2 linked regions of the Gemmata obscuriglobus genome follow. The protein of the gene in region 2 binds, or shares a complex with, the protein of the main gene of each other region. Links are inferred from orthologs where the notes say so. Each region holds a gene or a part of one and is shown on either strand. Other genes may lie near its edges.

The links.
Region 1: the proteins of GobsT_RS15410 (region 2) and GobsT_RS13430 are in contact, whole or in part, in a cryo-EM structure (PDB 7NYH), measured with the Escherichia coli proteins. The link is inferred for Gemmata obscuriglobus from one-to-one orthologs.

Annotation. Positions count from the first base shown.
Region 1 is NZ_CP042911.1:3,257,255-3,260,387, reverse strand. The notes cover bases 198-3,021. They hold GobsT_RS13430 (complex I subunit 1/NuoH family protein), read left to right. Parts: upstream 198-872; coding sequence 873-2,171; downstream 2,172-3,021. Other genes in these bases: GobsT_RS13420 (NADH-quinone oxidoreductase subunit J family protein), read left to right, coding at 2,939-3,021; GobsT_RS13425 (NuoI/complex I 23 kDa subunit family protein), read left to right, coding at 2,235-2,801; GobsT_RS13435 (NADH-quinone oxidoreductase subunit G), read left to right, coding at 198-764. Also shown: more of GobsT_RS13435, read left to right, coding at 1-197; more of GobsT_RS13420, read left to right, coding at 3,022-3,133. UniProt on the Escherichia coli protein: NDH-1 shuttles electrons from NADH, via FMN and iron-sulfur (Fe-S) centers, to quinones in the respiratory chain. The immediate electron acceptor for the enzyme in this species is believed to be ubiquinone.
Region 2 is NZ_CP042911.1:3,701,010-3,704,290, forward strand. Bases 28-2,999 are described here. They hold GobsT_RS15410 (NADH-quinone oxidoreductase subunit J family protein), read right to left. Parts: upstream 1,816-2,999; coding sequence 1,240-1,815; downstream 28-1,239. Other genes in these bases: GobsT_RS40800 (NADH-quinone oxidoreductase subunit L), read right to left, coding at 28-801; nuoK (NADH-quinone oxidoreductase subunit NuoK), read right to left, coding at 929-1,243; GobsT_RS15415 (TIGR02996 domain-containing protein), read left to right, coding at 1,953-2,999. Outside these bases: more of GobsT_RS40800, read right to left, coding at 1-27; more of GobsT_RS15415, read left to right, coding at 3,000-3,281. UniProt on the Escherichia coli protein: NDH-1 shuttles electrons from NADH, via FMN and iron-sulfur (Fe-S) centers, to quinones in the respiratory chain. The immediate electron acceptor for the enzyme in this species is believed to be ubiquinone.

The sequences.
Region 1 (3,133 bases), 440 kb from region 2 along the record:
AGGGGAAGTTCAAGCCGGTGCCGTGGAGCGCCCTCCTACCGCAGATCAAGCAGGAGTTCGCCGACGCCGTGAAGACCTCCCCGAAGGGCGTGGTCGCGGTCCTGTCGCCGTTCCTGACCGCGGAAGAGGCGTTCCTGCTCGGGAGCTATTTCAAGTCACTCGCCCCGGACGTGCGGCTGGTGCTCGGGCCGGTCCCCGTGGTGGGCGAGGACGACAAGTACCCCAAGAACGTGCGCGGCGAATCCGTTGAACCCGTCAAGTTCACCATCCGCGCGGAGAAGGCCCCGAACCGCCGCGGCGTCGAAGAGGTGCTGAAGCAGCTCCAGGGCGCCGTCATCCCGTTCGCGACCGTTGCGGGCGAAAGTCTCGCGGCGATGTGGTTCTGCGGCGGCTATCCCGATAAGTCACACCTCGACGCCCTCGTGCCGACCGGCTGGAAGGCGCCCGCGCTGCTGGTCGCGCAGGACCTCCTGCCGACGGTGGTGACCGCCTCGGCAAAGTACATCCTGCCGGCGACGACCGGCTTCGAGAAGGACGGCACGTTCGTGAACCACGCGAACTACGTGCAGACCTTCCCGCGGGCCGCGAAGCCGCCGGTCGAGGCGCGGACGGAACTCCAGCTCGCCTTCGACCTGCTGGGGCGGCGCGGGCTGGTGCAACCCGACGCGGTGCGCAAGGAACTTGCGAAGGCGGTGCCGTTCTTCGGCGCGTTGGCCCCGGAAACGCGGCTGGCGCTGGAAGTCGCCGGCCAGCGAGGGGCGTAAGCCCGCGACGCAGACCGGTTTCACACGACCTTCGTGGCCCGACGACTGCGTGTTCGTAAACGAGAACTCGGGGGGCTGACGCCCCCCGCTCGCCAAGACCGAGACACCATGCCGACCCTCGACCCCCTTGTCATCACCGCGATTCTGATCGTCGGCCTCATCGGCGGCGTGCTGGGCGTGTGCGGGTACCTCACGCTGGGCGAGCGCAAGATCTCCGCCTGGATGCAGGACCGCGTCGGGCCGAACCGCGTCGGCCCCGGCGGGCTGCTCCAGCCGCTCGCCGACGGCGGGAAGTTCTTCCTGAAGGAAGAGGTCATCCCCGACCACGTCGACAAGGTCTTCTACCTGCTCGCCCCGGCGGTCGCGGTGGGGACGGCGCTGCTGGCGCTGGCGGTCGTGCCGTTCGGCCAGACAACCCCGCAGCCGGACGCGGTCGTGGCCGGCCCCGGCGCCGTGGCGACGTTCGAGGCGCAACAGAAGGCGTACCAGGAAAGCGTCAACTTCGCGATCGCGCCGGGCCTGGACATCGGCGTGCTGTACATCTTCGCCCTCGGGTCGCTGGCGGTGTACGGCGTGATCCTGGCCGGGTGGAGCGCGAACAACAAGTACTCGCTCCTCGGCGCGCTCCGCAGCTCCGCACAGATCGTGAGCTACGAGATCCCGCTCGGCATGTCGGTCCTCGGGGTGTTCCTGATCGTGGGGTCGCTGAACCCCGAAAAGATCATCGCCTGGCAGGCCGGCGCCAGCAGCGGGGACGCGGTGCTGGGCCAACTGGCCGCGTCGCTCTCGATCGGGAACAACTGGTGGCTCGTCCTATTCCAGCCGCTCGCGTTCCTGCTGTTCCTCGCCAGCGGCTACGCGGAGAGCAGCCGGCTGCCGTTCGACCTCCCCGAAGCCGAGCAGGAGCTGGTCGGCGGCTACCACACCGAGTACAGCTCGCTCAAGCTGGGGCTCATGCTGCTGACGGAGTACGTCCACCTCGTCACCGGCAGCTTCATGGTGGCGGTGCTGTTCCTCGGCGGGTGGAGCTTCTTCGGGCTCGAAGCGGTCTCCTCGAACGTGATCGTCACCGCGGTGCTGAAGCTGCTCATCCTCGTGAGCAAAATGGTCGCGCTGTGCGTGTTCGCCCAGTTCGTGCGGTGGACCATCCCCCGGTTCCGGTTCGACCAGCTCATGAACCTCGCGTGGAAGGTCATGATCCCGCTGGCCCTGCTGAACCTGCTGGCCGTAATTTTCGTGAAGCAGTTCGGGTGGTCGCTGCTGGTGCTCACGGGCGTGAACGTGGTGCTGTTCTTCGGGGCCGGCGTGCTGGGCGCCCGGACCAGCGGCACCGTCACCAACCCGAAGCGGAAAGTCGTGAAGCTGCCGCCGGGGCTCCCCGCGGGCGTCACGTACGCCGGACGCTGACCCGCTCCTCGCCCCGAATCGCCCCCGCCGCATGACAGGCGGGGTGTCAGGACACGGTGCCTTATGCCGCTCGCCGAGAACGACGTGACGTGGGTCGAAGAGGCCAAGCTCGGGCTGTGGGAGCAGCTCTACATCCCCGCGCTCGTCGCCGGGCTGAAGACGACGCTCGGGCACATGGTGAAGCCCAAGATCACCGAGCAGTACCCCGAGCAGGAGCCGAAGCTGACGCCGAACTACCGCGGTGTCCACCGGCTCAACCGCGACGCCGCGGGCCGCGTGAAGTGCGTGGCGTGCTACATGTGTGCCACCGCGTGCCCGGCCCACTGCATCGACATCGTGGCCGCCCCGGCCCCGGCCGACTGGCAGAAGGACGGCCGCGAGAAGTACCCCGAGACGTTCGTCATCGACGAGCTGCGCTGCATCTACTGCGGGATGTGCGAGGAGGCGTGCCCCGTGGACGCGATCGAGCTGACAACGCTCTACGACCTGACCGGGCTGAGCCGCGAGCAGATGGTGTTCGACAAGGAGAAGCTGCTCAGCGTGTTCGACACCACCACCAAGGCGGGCACCGACCCGGTGCGGACGCAGTCGGGCAAGCTCGGCCCGGCGAGCGAGGCCCCGCCCGCCTGACGCGACCGCGAAAGTCGGAACCCGGCAACCGGAACCGGGGCGCGTGACCGCCCGGTTCGGATTTCGCGCTTACCGAAAGCGGTCCCGGCCTCATATACCATTGTCGTTACGCTTGTGACACCCATCACGAACTACGCATGAACCTGCTCGCGCTCAGTTCGACGCAGCAAGCCGGCGGGCAACTGGCCCTTGCCGCGCTGCTCGGTGTCGTCGGGTTCTACCTGCTGCTGCCGCGGCCGCGGGGGCGGTTCGTACCCGGCGGCATCGCGGCCCTCATAGGCTCCACCGCGGTGCTGGTCGCGTGGCTCGTCTCCACGTTCGGCCGCCCGATG
Region 2 (3,281 bases):
GCAAACCCCGACCAGCTCCCAACCGACGAACACCTGAAACAGGTTGTCCGCGATGACGAGGTTCAGCATCGAGAAGCTGAACAGCGACAAGTACAGGAAGAACCGCCCGAACCGACCGCGGCGGGTGGAAGGCCGACCTCCACCCCCCGGACTTCCATCCCTGAAGGGGAGGGGGGAATGCGTGTCACGGGTATCGGTTGCGTGGCTCAATTCCGCTGTGCCTTCGCTGCCCCTGCCGACAGGAAGCGGGGCGTGTAGGTCGACTATTACCCCCTCTTGCAATTCGTCTTTCATGTAGCCGAGCGAGAACACGAAGATCAGCGTCCCAATCACCGTGACCATCGCGAACACGACCGCGGTCAGTTCGTCGACCTTGTAGCCCAGTTCGAGCGCGAGCGCCGGTTTGGGTGTGGGGAGCAGCGGGTCGGCGGCGTGCTGCCGAGCCCAAACCGGTGGCGGGCTGGAATCGAGCGGCCCGAGGCGGACCCAGTCCGCCCGCTCGGACCAGCGTGCCGCCCGCTGATCGCCGGTCGAAGAGTCGGTCAGGAGGGTCACCAGCCCAACAATGCCGAGTACAGCCGAACTGGCGATGAGGAGGGTGGCGAGGTACGCGCCGGTTTTGAGCGGCGCGTCTCCGCCGTACAGCCAATACAGACGGCCGCCGAAGCCGCTCTGGTCGCGGAACGGGCGGCACAGCGCCCGCACCGCGCCCGCGACGAGCAGGAGCACGAACGCGGCGAGCGGCAGCAGCGTGGCGAGCACGTACAGCCGACCCGGAACGACCTGAAACCAGTCGAGCATCGCTCGTGTTTGGTGCTCGGTGCTTGGCGTTTCGTGTCAGTGTTTCGGAGCTTCTCTTCACACCAGGGCCGCATCCCGCGCCGAGGCCGAGTACCGAACACCAAGCACAGCCACCAAGCCCCCAGCACTACCCCCGGAGGTTCTTTGCTTCGTCCACGTCCACGGTGGAGTGGTTGTTGTAAAAGTTCAGGATGATGGCCAGTGCCACTGCGGCCTCTGCCGCCGCGAGTACGACCACCAGAAGCGCGAACACCTGACCTTCGAGCCGGAACGCGGGGTTGAAGCGCGCGAAGGCGACGAGATTCACGTTCGCCGCGTTCAGGATCAGCTCAACGCCCATCAGAACGCCGATCGCGTTCCGCTTCGTGGTCACGCACACCACCCCGCACGCGAATAGGAACGCGGAGAGCAGCAAGAACGGTGTCAGGCCGAGTTCGTTCATGCCTGGGGTCGCTTCCTCTTCGCGCGGGCGAGGTAGGCGGCTCCGACCAGCACCACCAGCAGGTGAACCGACACGATCTCGAACGGCAACAGGTACGCCGTCGGGGTTCGCACCACGCCGCCGGTCGGCGTCCCGCTCACCGCTCCCTTCGGGCTGGTGTCGGTGGCGCCCAGAAAGCTCATCCCGAGCGGCCCGGGGCCGGGAAGGGGATCTTCGCCCGCGGTCGGGGAGCCGAGCTTCAACGAGACGACCGCCAGGAGCGTGAACAGCGCGACGCCGAGCGCACCGCCGACGAACCACTCGGTGCGCCGAGTCCGCAGTTCACGGAGCGGACCGTGTGCGGTCAGCATCACTCCGAACACGACCAGCACCAGCGTGCCGCCGACGTACACGATGAGCTGCGCGGCGCCCGCGAACTCGGCGCCGAGCAAGAAGTAGATCAGTGAGACGCCGACCAGCGTGAACAGCAGCCACACCGCCATGCGCACCACGTCGCGCGCGGCCACCACACCAAGTGCGGAAGCGCAGGTGGCGGCGCCGACCACGGCGAACAGAATAACCGGTAACGACATCGGGCGGACAGTTGGGAGAGGGCCTCTTGTTCGCGCTGCAAGAATAGGGATAAACCGCCGCGCGCCCGCTCGCAAGGATATTCCGCCCCGGCGCCGCCGTTTCACGCCGGCGCCGGGGCCGTCAGAGGGAACTGCCCGTGCCCCCACCGCTGAACCCGGACCTGCTCGGGCTGCTCGCGAGCTGTCGCGCGGCCCCGGCCGATGACACCCCGCGGCTGGTGCTCGCGGACTGGCTCGACGAACACGCTGACGTGTCCGGTCTACCGTCGCCCGGCGACGCCCGGGCGCGCGCCGCGCTGCTGCGCGTGCAGGTCGAACTCGCCCGGCCCACCTGCGACGAGGGGCACGTTGCGGCCCTCCGCGCCGAGGAGCGGCGGCTGCTGGTGGCGCACGCGGAGGGGTGGCTCGGTTCGCTCCCGCGCCGGCTCCACGAACTCACGCACCCGGTGTTCGGGTTCGCCCAACAGCTCGCCGCCGCGCGGCCCCCGCAGCCGTTCACCTTCGAACCGCTGACCCCGTTCAAACCGTGGCGGTTCACGCGCGGGCTGCTGAACATCGACCTGCGCGCCGAAACGGTCGACGACCCCGAACTGGGGGCGTGGTTCGCGTCGCCCCTGGCCGCCTGGACCGAGGAGGCGTGCGTCGATGTGGCCGCATCGCGCGAGCTGGAACGGCTCGCACTCCCGGACCCGATGCGACCGTATTTCGGCGTCCGGCTCGCCGTGGGCGCGGCCGAATTCCCGACCCTCTTGCGCCCCCGTCCGGACCCGGGAGACACCGACGAGCGGCGGTGCCGCCGGCTACTCCGCAGTGCGAAATTCGGACTGGTCCGCGAGCTGGTCCTGTTCCCCCCGGCACTCGACGCCGGGTTCCTGCGGCTGATGGCAGGGGCCAATGTGTCGAACGTGCAGCGGCTCGCGGTGCGGGCCGCGCTGAGTGACGCCGACGCCGCGTTCCTGTCGTCCGCGGCGCTGACCAACCTTTCGGCGCTGAACGTGTCGGCCACGCAACTCACGGCGGCCGGGGTGCGGCAACTCGCACACGCGCCACACCTTCGACAGCTCGTATCACTGGTCGCGTACCGCAACGGACTTGGGTGCGACGGGCTGGTTGCACTCGTTGAATCGCCACTGGCACAGACGCTCAACGTGCTGGAGGTGCAGAACACCGGCATCGGCGACCGCGGTGCGGTCGCGCTCGCGCGCTCGCCGCTGTTGGGCCGGCTGCACGGCCCGGGGCTGAACCTGTCGATGAACCCGATCGCGGACGAGGGCGCGCGGGCGCTCGCGGCCTGCGAACACCTGCCGCGGTTCCGCGAACTGATTCTTCGCGATTGCACGGTCGGTGATGCAGGGGCCGCGGCGTTGGCGTCTTCGCCGAACGTAGCGGATTTGTCGATTCTTGACCTGTGGCAGAACCGGATCGGCGACACCGGCGCGCGAGCCCTGGCGGGGTCGCCACACCTC